DNA from 3 places in the Edwardsiella sp. EA181011 genome. Region 2 is predicted to be linked to each of the others. Evidence: predicted binding sites of a transcription regulator. Region 2 holds the regulator's gene; each other region holds the start of a gene.
What was found. Region 2 encodes PurR, which represses purine synthesis genes. Its sites were predicted from a motif close to CANGCAAACGTTTGCNTG; they were not measured.
Positions count from the first base shown of each region.

Region 1: a site for PurR is predicted at 2,808-2,825, ahead of QY76_RS02660 (7-cyano-7-deazaguanine/7-aminomethyl-7-deazaguanine transporter). Genes of this name have one in related genera too.
Region 3: a site for PurR is predicted at 1,904-1,921, ahead of guaB (IMP dehydrogenase). Genes of this name have one in related genera too.

Region 1 is NZ_CP011364.1:586,346-590,556, forward strand. Features, by position in the region: gene QY76_RS02655 (glycoside hydrolase family 3 protein) at 1-1,846, opposite strand, end outside; gene QY76_RS02660 (7-cyano-7-deazaguanine/7-aminomethyl-7-deazaguanine transporter) at 2,038-2,697, opposite strand; gene tusA (sulfurtransferase TusA) at 2,977-3,225, shown strand; gene QY76_RS02670 (OmpA family lipoprotein) at 3,264-3,923, opposite strand; gene QY76_RS02675 (TMEM165/GDT1 family protein) at 4,072-4,211, opposite strand, start outside.
Region 2 is NZ_CP011364.1:2,662,171-2,666,381, reverse strand. Features, by position in the region: gene punR (DNA-binding transcriptional activator PunR) at 1-530, shown strand, start outside; gene QY76_RS11710 (ATP-binding cassette domain-containing protein) at 511-1,134, opposite strand; gene QY76_RS11705 (hypothetical protein) at 1,121-2,179, opposite strand; gene QY76_RS19330 (hypothetical protein) at 2,186-2,737, opposite strand; gene purR (HTH-type transcriptional repressor PurR) at 2,742-3,767, opposite strand; gene QY76_RS18770 (YnhF family membrane protein) at 4,122-4,211, shown strand.
Region 3 is NZ_CP011364.1:1,434,931-1,439,141, reverse strand. Features, by position in the region: gene guaA (glutamine-hydrolyzing GMP synthase) at 1-290, opposite strand, end outside; gene guaB (IMP dehydrogenase) at 375-1,841, opposite strand; gene xseA (exodeoxyribonuclease VII large subunit) at 2,013-3,395, shown strand; gene QY76_RS06385 (hypothetical protein) at 3,408-3,986, opposite strand; gene QY76_RS06380 (cytochrome c-type biogenesis protein CcmH) at 3,983-4,211, opposite strand, start outside.

The sequences.
Region 1 (4,211 bases), 1.9 Mb from region 2:
CGGAAACGCCAAATGTCGCCAGGATAGCGCCGGCGCGATCCATTCCACTGGCGCGGTCTAGCACAAACGGCTGGCGATAGTTTATGGATAAAATCGTGTTGGCCGCCCCAACCCGCGCCATAATCGTCTGGATATCGGCCAGCGACGGCGTAATTTGCCACGTTTTAGCCCGTGCCATCGCGCTAAAGCCCAGATCATTCAGCTCATCTTCGGCGGCGCCGCCAAAGCGACGCGCCTCGACGTAGGGATTGCTGACCACCACACGAACGATCGCCCGCGTCGTCTGAGGCGGGATCGCGGGCAGCGCGCCGCCGCGCCGATCGCCGCTGATCACCCGAAACCCATACCCCTCAACAATCGCCTTATCCATCCCTACCACATATAGCGTCTGCGCGGGCTTCAGCGGTAATAGCGGCGCCCTATCGTCGCCATTTTTCAACAAGACGATAGACTTACGCTGCGCCAGCGAGGCCCGCGCCTGAAACGCCTTATTTCCCAGCGTCTGCGCGGCCCGTTCGGGATCGACATAGGCGTTTTCAAACAGCCCCAGCGTAAACTGCTCTTTCAGCAGCCGGGTGACCGCCAGATCGACCCGCTCCTGGCTGATTTTTCCCGCGCGAATCGTGTCATATACGATGGCATTGCTGTGATAGCCCGAAAGGACATCCGTCCCCGCATTGACCGCGATGGCAATCTGCTCCTGCTCCGGCAGGTGTTCAATGCCCCATGTGCGATCGCCGATAATCCCAGTATCGCTATTGACATATCCCTTGAATCCAAGCTGCTCACGCAGCAGCCCGGTGATGACGCCGGCCGAGAATGCCATACCGACGTCGTTTGGTGTCAGCGCCTGGCCGACGGGAATACCGTAGTAGGGCATGATAGCCGATACGCCGAGCTCAATGGCGGTAATAAAGGGCTTCAGATGATAGTGAAAATTCTGCCCGGCATAGTTCTGATTTTTCCCGTAGGCATAGTGGGGATCGCCGCCGTTCTCCTGCGGCCCCCCGCCGGGAAAATGTTTTACTGTCAGCGCGATACTGTCTCGGCCTAGCCGTTCGCCCTGCAGCCCCAGGATCAATTGGCGGGCAATGTCCGACATCAGATCGGCATCCTCGGTAAAGGTTTCATGAACGCGATACCAACGGGGCTCCGTCGCCAGATCCATCATGTAACCATACATGCCGCGAATACCGACGGCGCGCCACTCCTGGGCCATAATCCCGGCAAACTCACGGATAAGGGACATGTCTCGGGTTGCCGCCAGCCCCGCCTCTTTCGGCCAGGAGGAGAATGCGCCACTAATCACATTGATCCCCTCCCGAGCCTGGGGATCAATGTGATTGCGGGCGTTAGACTTAAATAGCGCCGGAATGCCGTGGGGGGTTCGCTCCGCCATCTCCTGGGCCCGATTTAGCGCCTCTGCCACCTCCCGGGGCGTCAGCTGATTGGTGCCGGACTGCGGCTGCGACACCACCGGATTACGGAAAATGAAGCGCGTCATATGCTGCTCACGGATTAACGCAGCCTCCTCCTGGGGGATCGCACCCTGCGGCGCCACCCGGAACGTATCGATCATCATCATGCCGGCCTTTTCCCACAGCGTCATACGCGCGACCAGATCGGCGCTGCGCTGCTCCGCAGAAAGCCGCCAATCCTCATAGGGATCCAGGCGGCCATTGCCGTTAGCATCGCGAAAGGTGTATCCCTGAACATGCAGCAGCGGATGTACTCGGGAAACCACCGGCGGCTGCCCTGCTCCGGCGGAATACGCCGTCGCCGCGAACGGCGACAGCAGGGCGCATATCAATAGCAGGTATTTATACATCCGTGCAGATCTATACATAATATTCTCCTCAGAAAGATCTCTCCTGTGGAGGAACATAGCGCAGAAAAAAGCGAAATAAAATTATATATCATAATGATATATATGAATTTTTTATAGACTTGAGTTATCCGTTAGCGGCGGCGGTATCCCGAAACGACAACGGGGCACGCCTGCGCGCACCCCGTTTCGTCTCCCTCATCCCGCGTGAATCACGCCGGCGAGACCTGCCGCTGGCGAAACGCTATCCGCTTCAGCAGCATATTCAGCATAACGCCGTACATCGGCAAGAAGAAAACCATGCTAATCAACAATTTGAATGCATAATCCACCAGCGCAATCTCTACCCAGTGGGTTGCCATAAACGCGTCGCTGCTGCGGTAAAAGGCAATAAAGAAAAACGATAGCGTATCGCTGATGTTGCCAAACAGCGTTGAGGCGGTCGGTGCGACCCACCAGGCCCGCGTCTGCCGCAGGCGGTTAAACACATGCACATCCAGTATCTGCCCCAGCACATAGGCCATAAAGCTGGCACAGGCAATGCGCGCGACCATCAGGTTAACACTGCCCAGCGCGGCAAAGCCCTGCCACTGCCCCTGAAAAAATAGGGCGGAGACACAGTAGGAGATCAGCAGCGCTGGCACCATCACCGCCAAAATAATACGCCGAGCCAGCGGTGCGCCAAAGATACGCACGGTCAGATCCGTCGCCAAAAAGATAAACGGGAAGGTAAAGGCGCCCCAGGTGGTATGGAAACCGAACACGGTGATCGGCAGCTGCACCAGATAGTTGCTTGATGTGATAATCAAGACGTGGAAGAGAGACAGCCAACACAGGGCCGTAAACCGCTGCTGCGGTGTAAAACTAAACATCGATGTCACCTTTTTGGTTATTGGGGTGAGGGAACCCAAGAAAACGATCATCCTTAACGGATGCGGCGGCGATCATACCCGGCTCTCGCCACGATGCAACGGTTATTTTTCACGCAATCGTTAACGCCCTTTGCAGCCTGCGCAGCGCCGGGTACACTAGGGCGCGTCCCGTAACGGTGCGCGTCAGCGACGCGCACAGCCAATGACGGGATACGCCCTAGCGACGTTAGATTATTTATTCGTGCGACCGCCCTGAACGGCGCTATTCAGAGACCTGCCATGACCGATCTGTTCGCCAATCCGGACAAAACCCTAGACGCTCTGGGCCTGCGCTGCCCGGAGCCGGTAATGATGGTACGCAAGGCCGTACGCCATATGGCGGCGGGTGAAACCCTGCTGATCATCGCCGACGATCCGGCCACCACCCGCGATATTCCCGGCTTCTGCCGTTTTATGGATCACGCCCTGCTGGCGCAGGAGATCGAGCAGACGCCCTACCGCTATCTGCTGCGCAAAGGCGGCGCCTGAGCTGCCCGACCAGGCCGGGCACCCCATGGCTGAGCCCCTTACAGCGGGCTAAGCGTGATTTCCACGCGGCGGTTTTGTGCTTTCCCCGCGGCAGTGCTGTTCGTTGCAATCGGGTTCGCCGGCCCCATACCAATGGTGCGAATGCGTCCCGCGGACACGCCCTGCACGATCAGCGCGCTGGCAACGCTGTCGGCGCGCTGCTGTGACAGGCGCATGTTCAGATCGCGGCTACCGGTGCTATCGGTATAGCCCACGACGTTAACCGCTGTTTTCTGGTACTCCTTCAGCACCATCGCCACCCCGGTCAGCGTATTGGCACCGGCCGGCTTCAGATTGCTGCTATTCGAATCAAAGGTCACGTTATTCGGCATATTCAGGACAATGTTATCGCCCTGACGGGTGACGCTCACCCCGGTACCGCGCATCTTGTCGCGCAGCTTCGCCTCTTGTACATCCATGTAATAACCGATGCCGCCGCCCAGCGCCGCACCCGCCGCCGCGCCGATCAGCGCCCCCTTACCACGATCGCTCTTAGAAGAGGAGAGTGCGCCCACGCCGGCGCCCAGCAGGGCACCCAAGCCGGCGCCGACGCCGGACTTCCCAGCCTGAGACTCACCGGTATAGGGATTGGTGGTACATCCGGATAGGATCAGCGCCGCACTGATCAGGCCTGCGATGCAAAAACGGCTTTTTTTCATGAATAAACCTCAATGTCGATAAATGTCCCCGCTCCCGGGGACGTCAAGATAGCGTGATGCGTGATGCGCGGCACCTGCCGCGGTCGCGCTGCCCCCGTCTGACCGGCTCGGTGGGCATTGGTTCAGTATGAGTGGAGCAAAAATCACGTCACAGGATAAGGGTAACAACTCCTAAAATCGCAAACAGCAGGGAAGAAAGTTGCCTTCCCCAGCCGCTCTTCAGGTAGGGCTGCAGCCGAGCACCGAACCACAGCATCGGCGCATTGGCCAGCACCATCCCTAGCGTCG
Region 2 (4,211 bases):
TGTTCAACGGCGTGTGGGACGCGCTGATCAACGGGCGGGTTGAGGTGGCGATCGGCGCGACGCGGGCGGTACCCGCCGGCGGGCGCTACGCCTTCCGCGATATGGGCTTTCTGCGCTGGCGCTGCGTGGTCAGCCCCGACCACCCGCTGGCCGCGTTTGACGGCGAGGTGGACGACGACCGCCTGCGCCCTTTTCCGGCGCTGAGCATCGAGGATACCTCACGGACGTTGCCCAAGCGGGATACCTGGCTGCTCGATAACCAGCGGCGCTTGGTGGCGCCGGACTGGCCGTGCGCCATCGACTGTCTGGAGGCCGGGCTGTGCGTCGGCCTGATGCCGGCCCACGCCGCCGAGCCGCTAATTGCCGCCGGGCGCCTGCATGCGCTGCGCCTGTGCCAGTCGTTTCCCGACAGCGCCTGCTGTGTGACCTGGCAGGATCACAGCCGTTCGCCGGCCCTTGAGTGGCTGCTGGAGTATCTGGGCGATACCCGTACCATGAATCAGGAGTGGCTTATGCCGCAGCCAGCGTGACGATCCGTCCGTCGGGCGGAACGTCGGCGCGATCGTGGGTGACTAGGATCGCGGGAATGGCGCGTTCGGCGATCTGCCCGTAGACCCAGCGGCGAAAACGGCGGCGCAGCGGGGCGTCCAGGCGGGAGAAGGGCTCATCGAGCAGCAGGGCCGAGGGCGCGGCCAGCAGCGTGCGCAGTACGCTGATGCGCGCGCGCTGCCCCCCTGAGAGGGCGGCGGGATAGCTGGCGCCCCGTCCGGCCAGCTCCGCCTGCTGCAGCGCGCGCGTCACCGCCTCATCCGATACCCCCGGCGGCAGGGCAAAACGCAGATTCTGCGCTACAGTCAGGTGTGGGAACAGAACATCATCCTGAAACAGCAGCCCGATCCCGCGCCGCCAGGGCGGCACGCGGCTCAGGCTGCGCCGATCCAGCCAGACTTCGCCGCGGGCGACCAGCGGCGGCTGCAGATGGCCGCCGATCCCGGCCAGCAGGGTGGATTTGCCGCAGCCGCTGGGGCCCATCAGCGTGACGATCTCCCCCGGCGCGACCGTCAGCGTCAACGGTGCCAGCAGGGGACGCCCGGCCAGTTCGACGCTCAGCTGGCGGAGATTAAGGGTGGTCATGCGACGTTGCTCCTCGTATACCGCGCCGCGGCAGCCACAGCGCCAGCAAAAATGCCGGCAGCGGTAGCAGGGTTTGCCACAGGGCGCCGATGGCGGCCAGGCGGCGATCGATGCCGCTGGCATAGGCGACGGTTTCCGTGGCCAGGGTCGGCAGCCGCCCGGCGCCCAGCCCCAGCGTCGGCAGATACATGCCGACGCTGACCGCGATGCCAAAGGCCACCGTCAGCCGCAGCGCCGGCAGCATCTGCGGCAGCTTAATCCGGTAAAAGGCCTGCCAGGGCGTCTTACCTAACGCCAGCGCTACCCGGATCTGACGCGTATCGAAACGCAGCCAGGCGCCGGACAGCGTCAGCAGGTAGTAGGGGGTGACGAACAACAGCTGGCCATAGATAACCAGCGGGTAGCTGCCCAGCAGCTGGCTGCGGGCGGCGAAATACTGCAGGCCGAAGATCAGCCCCATCTGCGGCAGCAGCAGCGGCAACAGCAGCCAGGCACCGGGGGCCCGCCGTCTCAGGGCATACCACTCCAGCGTGCCGAGCGCCAGGATCAGCGCCAGCAGATTGACCGCCAGCGCGATGCACAGGGTATGCCACAGCGGGGCGCTCCAGTCACTGAGGCTGTACAGCCAGCTGTCATAGCGCCACTGCTGCGGCCAGCGTTGCGCAAAGGGCCAGCGCTGGGCCAGCGAAATCAGCACCAGCATCAGGTAGGCCGCAGCGGTCAGCGCCAGGGGCCAAAAGGCGGCATAGGCCGCTGACCCGCCGAGGGCGACGCGTCGTCGCGGGGGCCGGCGGCCCACGGCGACCCACAGGCGCTCTATGCCATACCAGAGCAGCAGCGCCAGCGCGTTTAAGAGCATCAGCAGCAGCGCCCCGAGGGCCGCTAGCGCCGTCTGCCCACCGTCGGCAATCCACTGCCACAGCAGCTGCGCAAACAGCAGCGGCCGCTGCGGACCGAGCAACTGCGCCAGATCCAGCGCCGACAGGGCAAAGGCCAGGACGCAGAACATGGGCAGGCGTAGCCCCGGCAGCAGCTGCGGAACCACGATACGTCACCAGCCCTGCGCCGGGGGATAGCCCAGCGCGGCGCCGATACGCAGCTGCCGCGGCGCCGCGCAGCGGGCGGCCAGATTCAGGGTAAGCAAATAGAAAAAGGGGGTCTCTTTTAACAGCAGGAGCAGCGAGAGGCTCAGGCCGTAGGGATCGTTGGGAAGCGGCAGGTCGGGCGGCTGCTGCCAGCCAAACAGCGGCGCCATCAGGCGCCACAGCAGGCCGGTTGGCGCCAGCAGCATCAGCAGGCCGGTGGCCAGGGCGATGTGGGGGGCCGCCAACAGCAGCGCCGGCGCCAGCGCATGCTGACGCTGACGCCGCAGGGTGAACCCGGCCAGCGCCAGCGCCAGCAGCAGGGCACCGGCGCTGGCCCCCAGCGCTATCCACAGCGACAGACCGAGGCTGTGACCGAGCGCGGGCCACTGCAGCAGTCGCTGCAGCGCCTGTCCTGCATCCTGTCCGGTCAGCGGCAGTAGGGTTGCCGGGACCATCGCCGCCAGCGGCAGCGCGCCGGACAGCAGCACCAGCGCGGGAAACAGGACTAGCCGAGACACGCGCTTAGCGGCGGTAGTCGATGAACGGTCCGTCGGCCACGGAGCGGCGCTCAACCAGCTTAGGATGTACTTCGATGGTTTGGGCGTCCTCGCGCTTGCTGGTAATGCGATCGAGCAGCATGTCGAACGCCATGGCGCCAAGGCGCTCCTTGGGCTGATGAATGGTGGTCAGCGCCGGGGTAAAGTAGCGGGCGTTGCGCACGTTATCGTAGCCGATGACGGAGATATCCTGCGGTACGCGCAGTCCCATCTCATCCGCTGCGCAAATGGCGCCCATCGCCATGATGTCGCCGCCGACAAACACCGCCGTCGGACGCTGTTTCTGCGCCAGAATGTTTTGCATCGCCGCATAGCCGGACTCCGGCTCGAAGTCGCCTTCGACCAGCCATGACTCCTGCGGCGTGATATTGGCCTCCTGCAGCGCCTTGAGGAAGCCGCGCAGTCGACCGCCGCCGGTGTTGCGCGATACCGGGCCGGTGATGGCGCCAATGTCGCGGTGGCCACGCTCGATCAGGTAACGGCCGGCCAGATAGCCTCCCTCGAAGGCGTTGTCCTGGATAGCGTCGGTAAAGTCGCTGCGGCGGGTTCCCCAGTCCATGACCACCATCGGGATGTGGCGGTAGTCCTCCAGGATCTCCAGCAGGTTTTCCGGGTATTCGGAGCACATCACCAGCAGGCCGTCGACGCGTTTCTGCGCCAGCATGGCCAGGTAGGCTTTCTGCTTCTCCAGATTATTGTGGGAGTTACACAGGATCAGGGTATAGCCTTGGCTGTAGCAGCTATTCTCTACCGATTCGATGACCTCGGCAAAGTACGGCGCCTCGCTGGAGGTCGCCAGCAGGCCGATGGATTTGGTGTGGTTGACCTTCAGGCTGCGGGCAACGGCGCTGGGGGAGTAGTGTAGTTCTTTAATGGCCTCCCAGACGGCGGCTTTGGTCTCGTCGGCGACAAAGCGGGTTTTATTGATGACGTGAGACACCGTGGTGGTCGATACGCCTGCGCGCTTTGCCACATCTTTAATCGTTGCCATGAAACAAATGACTCCTGGGCGTACGCGCTGCGTCGCCGTTTTGTTAATCGTTTGCCTGCGTGCATCGGAAAATACGCCTGACAGCGCGGCTCGGCGCCGGCGCGTTTGCGCAATAGGGTGACGTTTGCCATTTCTTGTTTAGAATTATAGCGTCGGCACGCGGCAGTAAACCGCAAATTCTGTCTGATCTCAGGCAAAAGGGGAAGCACTAATTGGCGATTTGCGCAGGATGTAATCATAAGATTTTCTGCGTGTTTTAAGATGTGATTTATGTAAAAATGATTTAACACGGGTTTTGTGCGAACTTTCAAGTCAGTAAAAATTGATCCGGAACGTAAAACATGAGGTGTCAGGATGGAAAACGATCTGAAGTATTCTCTGGTAACAACGGTGGTGGCGCTGGCGCTGATCGTCGTGGCCAGCCTGATCGCCGCACTGCACTAA
Region 3 (4,211 bases), 1.2 Mb from region 2:
CCCAGCTGCATGGCCATGGTCTGCATTCCGTAGCAGACGCCCAGGACCGGGACGCCGGCCTGGAATACAAACTCCGGCGCACGCGGGCTGCCGGCTTCGGTAGTGCTCTCCGGGCCGCCGGACAGAATGATGCCGCTGGGGTTGAACTCGCGGATCTGCGCTTCGCTGACATCCCACGCCCACAGTTCGCAGTAAACGCCAATTTCACGCACGCGACGGGCCAATAACTGGGTGTACTGTGAACCGAAATCCAGGATCAGGATACGATCTTGATGAATATTTTGCGTCATTAGGGGCTCTGTATTGGCAAATTGATCGGGCAAAACGGTACAAACTCAGCGGGCCCGGCGCAGCGCCGGGCCCAGCTCGCCGGGTTAGGAACCCAGACGGTAATTCGGTGACTCTTTGGTAATGGTCACGTCGTGTACGTGGCTCTCCTGAATACCGGAGCCGGTGATACGCACGAACTGCGCCTTGGTGCGCAGCTCATCGATGGTCGCGCAGCCGGTCAGCCCCATGCAGGAGCGCAGGCCGCCCATCTGCTGGTGTACGATCTCTTTCAGGCGGCCTTTATAGGCCACGCGCCCTTCGATGCCTTCCGGCACCAGTTTATCGGCGGCGTTATCGCTCTGGAAGTAACGGTCGGAGGAGCCCTTAGACATTGCGCCCAGCGAGCCCATGCCACGGTAGGACTTAAAGGAGCGCCCCTGGTACAGCTCGATTTCCCCCGGAGACTCTTCGGTCCCGGCCAGCATGGAGCCGACCATGACGCAGGCGGCGCCGGCGGCCAGCGCCTTGGCGATGTCGCCGGAGAAGCGGATACCACCATCGGCGATCACCGGAATGCCGGTCCCTTCCAAGGCGGCGACGGCGTCAGAGACGGCGGTGATCTGCGGTACACCGACGCCGGTCACGATACGGGTGGTACAGATTGAGCCCGGTCCGATACCCACTTTGACGGCGTTCACCCCGGCGTCGGCCAGTGCCTTGGCGCCGGCGGCGGTGGCGACGTTACCGCCGATGATCTGCAGCTGCGGGAATTTAGCGCGGGTTTCGCGAATGCGCTGCAGCACGCCTTCGGAGTGACCGTGAGAGGAGTCGATCAGCAGCACATCGACGCCGGCCTCGACCAGCGCGGCGATGCGCTCTTCGTTACCGGCACCGGCGCCGACGGCGGCGCCGACGCGCAGGCGGCCATGCTCATCCTTACAGGCGTTCGGCTTGCGCTCAGCCTTCTGGAAATCTTTCACGGTGATCATGCCGCGCAGGTGGAAGCTATCGTCTACCACCAAGGCCTTCTCTACGCGCTTTTCGTGCATGCGCTGCAGCACCACGTCGCGGGCTTCGCCCTCTTTCACCGTCACCAGACGCTCTTTCGGCGTCATCACGGCGGTGACCGGCTGCTCCAGGTCCGTCACGAAGCGCACGTCGCGGCCGGTGATGATCCCCACCAGCTGGTTATCTTCCGTCACCACCGGGTAACCGGCAAAGCCGTTACGCTCGGTCAGGGCCTTCACTTCGCGCAGGGTGGTGCTCGGCGTCACGGTCTGCGGGTCGGTCACCACGCCGGATTCGTGCTTTTTCACCCGGCGTACTTCTTCGGCCTGGCGCTCGATGGACATGTTCTTATGGATAAAGCCAATCCCCCCTTCCTGCGCCAGCGCAATGGCCAGACGCGCTTCGGTGACGGTGTCCATGGCGGCGGACAGCATAGGAATGTTCAGGCGAATAGTGGTAGTCAGCTGAGTGCCAAGTTCGGCGGTGTTCGGCAGAACGGTAGAATGGGCAGGAACTAAAAGAACGTCGTCAAACGTCAGGGCTTCTTTAACAATACGTAGCATGGGCAATATCTCACCAGAGAGGAAGGTCAAACCAGATTTAATATTGCCGCGGCATTATACAGGCCGGAATCGGTTGCCTCCAGCATTTTTTTCAAAAATATCTTGCGATGCATGTTCATGCATGTAGTATCGACTAATTAACAGTATGATTTTAAGTTTGATCTAGGTCACATGACGCAGCCTGTTACCCCCACCATCTTTACCGTCAGCCGGTTAAATCAGACCGTGCGCCAGCTGTTGGAGCTGGAGATGGGGCAGATTTGGCTGTCGGCCGAAATCTCCAATCTTTCCCAGCCCGCCTCCGGCCACTGGTATTTCACCCTCAAGGATGACAAGGCACAGGTGCGTTGCGCCATGTTTCGCAACAGCAACCGCCGCGCCACCTTTCGTCCGCAGAATGGCCAGCAGGTCCTGGTGCGCGCCAGTATCACGCTGTACGAACCGCGCGGCGACTATCAGCTGATCGCCGAAAGTATGCAGCCGGCGGGCGACGGCCTGCTGCAGCAGCAGTTCGAGGCGCTCAAGCAGCGTCTGCAGGCCGAAGGGCTATTTGACGTCGGCCACAAGCAGCCGCTGCCGTCGCCGGCGCGCTGCGTCGGGGTGATCACCTCCACCAGCGGTGCGGCGCTGCACGACGTGCTGCATGTGCTGCGCCGGCGCGATCCGGCCCTGCCGGTGGTGATCTACCCCAGCGCGGTGCAAGGCGCCGAGGCTCCGGCACAGTTGGTTGGCGCCATCAAACGCGCCAACCAACGGGCGGAGTGTGACGTCTTGATCGTCGGACGCGGCGGCGGATCGTTGGAGGATCTGTGGAGCTTTAACGACGAGCGGGTCGCGCGGGCGATCTTCGCCAGTCGTATTCCCATCGTCAGCGCCGTCGGCCATGAGACCGACGTCAGCATCGCCGACTTTGTCGCCGATCTGCGCGCGCCGACCCCCTCGGCGGCGGCCGAAGTGGTCAGCCGTAACCGGGACGAACTGCTGCGCCGTCTGCTGAGCCAGCGTCAGCGGCTGGATATGGCGTTGGATTATACCCTCGCGCGCCGCCGTCAGCGCCTACAGCAGCTGCGTCACCGCCTGGAGCAACAGCACCCCCAGCTGCGTCTGGCGCGCCAGCAGGCGCGACTGCTTAGCCTACGCCGCCGCCTGGAGGAGGCCATCGATACCCGGCTACGCCTGGCGGAGCGACGCTGGCGCCTGGGCGGTGAACGCCTGCAACAGCACTCTCCGGCGCATACCCTGCGCCAGCAGCAGTACCGCCTGCAGCTGCTCAGCCACCGATTGGAAAGTCAGCTGCAGCGTAGCGTGGCTGCCCGGCGGGAGCGCTTTGGCGCCCTGTGCTCACGCCTGGAGGGCATGAGCCCCCTGGCAACGCTGGCGCGCGGCTTCAGCGTGACCCAGCGCGATGACGGCCAGCTGCTGCGCCGCCGCGAGCAGGTCGCTCCGGGCGATACCCTGCGCACCCGCCTGGAGGACGGCTGGGTCGAAAGCCAGGTCACAGCCACCCGGCCACTGACCGCCCGCCGCCCCCGCGGGACAAAGGGCTGCGCGTAGCCCCCGCTGTAGCTATCCCTGCCGCTGCATCATGCGGGCGGTGGTGATAGCCTCGATCAGTTGACGCCGGTTGATCCGCGCAGATCCGTCGTCCAGCAGGCGCTGCCATAGCCCGATCGCCCGCGGGTAGTCCGCCAGCATAAAGGCATCCGCCGCCAGCAGCATCAGCGCGGAAACCTCCCCGGGATCGAGACGCAGCGCCATGCTGATATCCTCCTGCACCTGCGGCGTCATCTGCTGCCCGGCATCGTAGTAGCCCGCCGCGGCCCGCGCCGCCCACAGCTCAGCGCTATCGGCGCGCAGCGCGATGGCCCGATCGTAGGCGCGCAGAGCGTCGCGACTCTGTCCCAGCCACAGATAGTGCTGCCCCAGCGCCGCCCAGGCCTCACCGCTTTCGGGTGTCGCCCGCACCGCCTCCCAGCGCTGCGCCAGCATACGATCCGCCTGCTGCTGGGGGGTAAACAGTCGCTGCGGATCGTCGCGCAGACGCTGCGCCTGCAGCACCAATGCCGCCCGTCCGCTCAGACCATAGCCCGCCAGTGCCAGGCTCAGCGCCAGCGTCGGCAGCAGCAGCGCGCGCCAGAGGCTCATCGCCGCCTCCGCCACAGCCCGACGACGATCATCAACAGCAGCAGCGGCGGCAGTCCCCACAGCAGTGCCGTATGGCGATTGACGGCGGGTCGATAGCGCACAAACTCGCCGTAGCGCGCCGCCATAAAATCGACGATCTGCGCCTCATCCTGCCCCTGCGCCACCCGGCGAAACACCTCATGGCGCATCGCCACGGCCACCGGCGAGTTGGACTCGAGCAGGTTC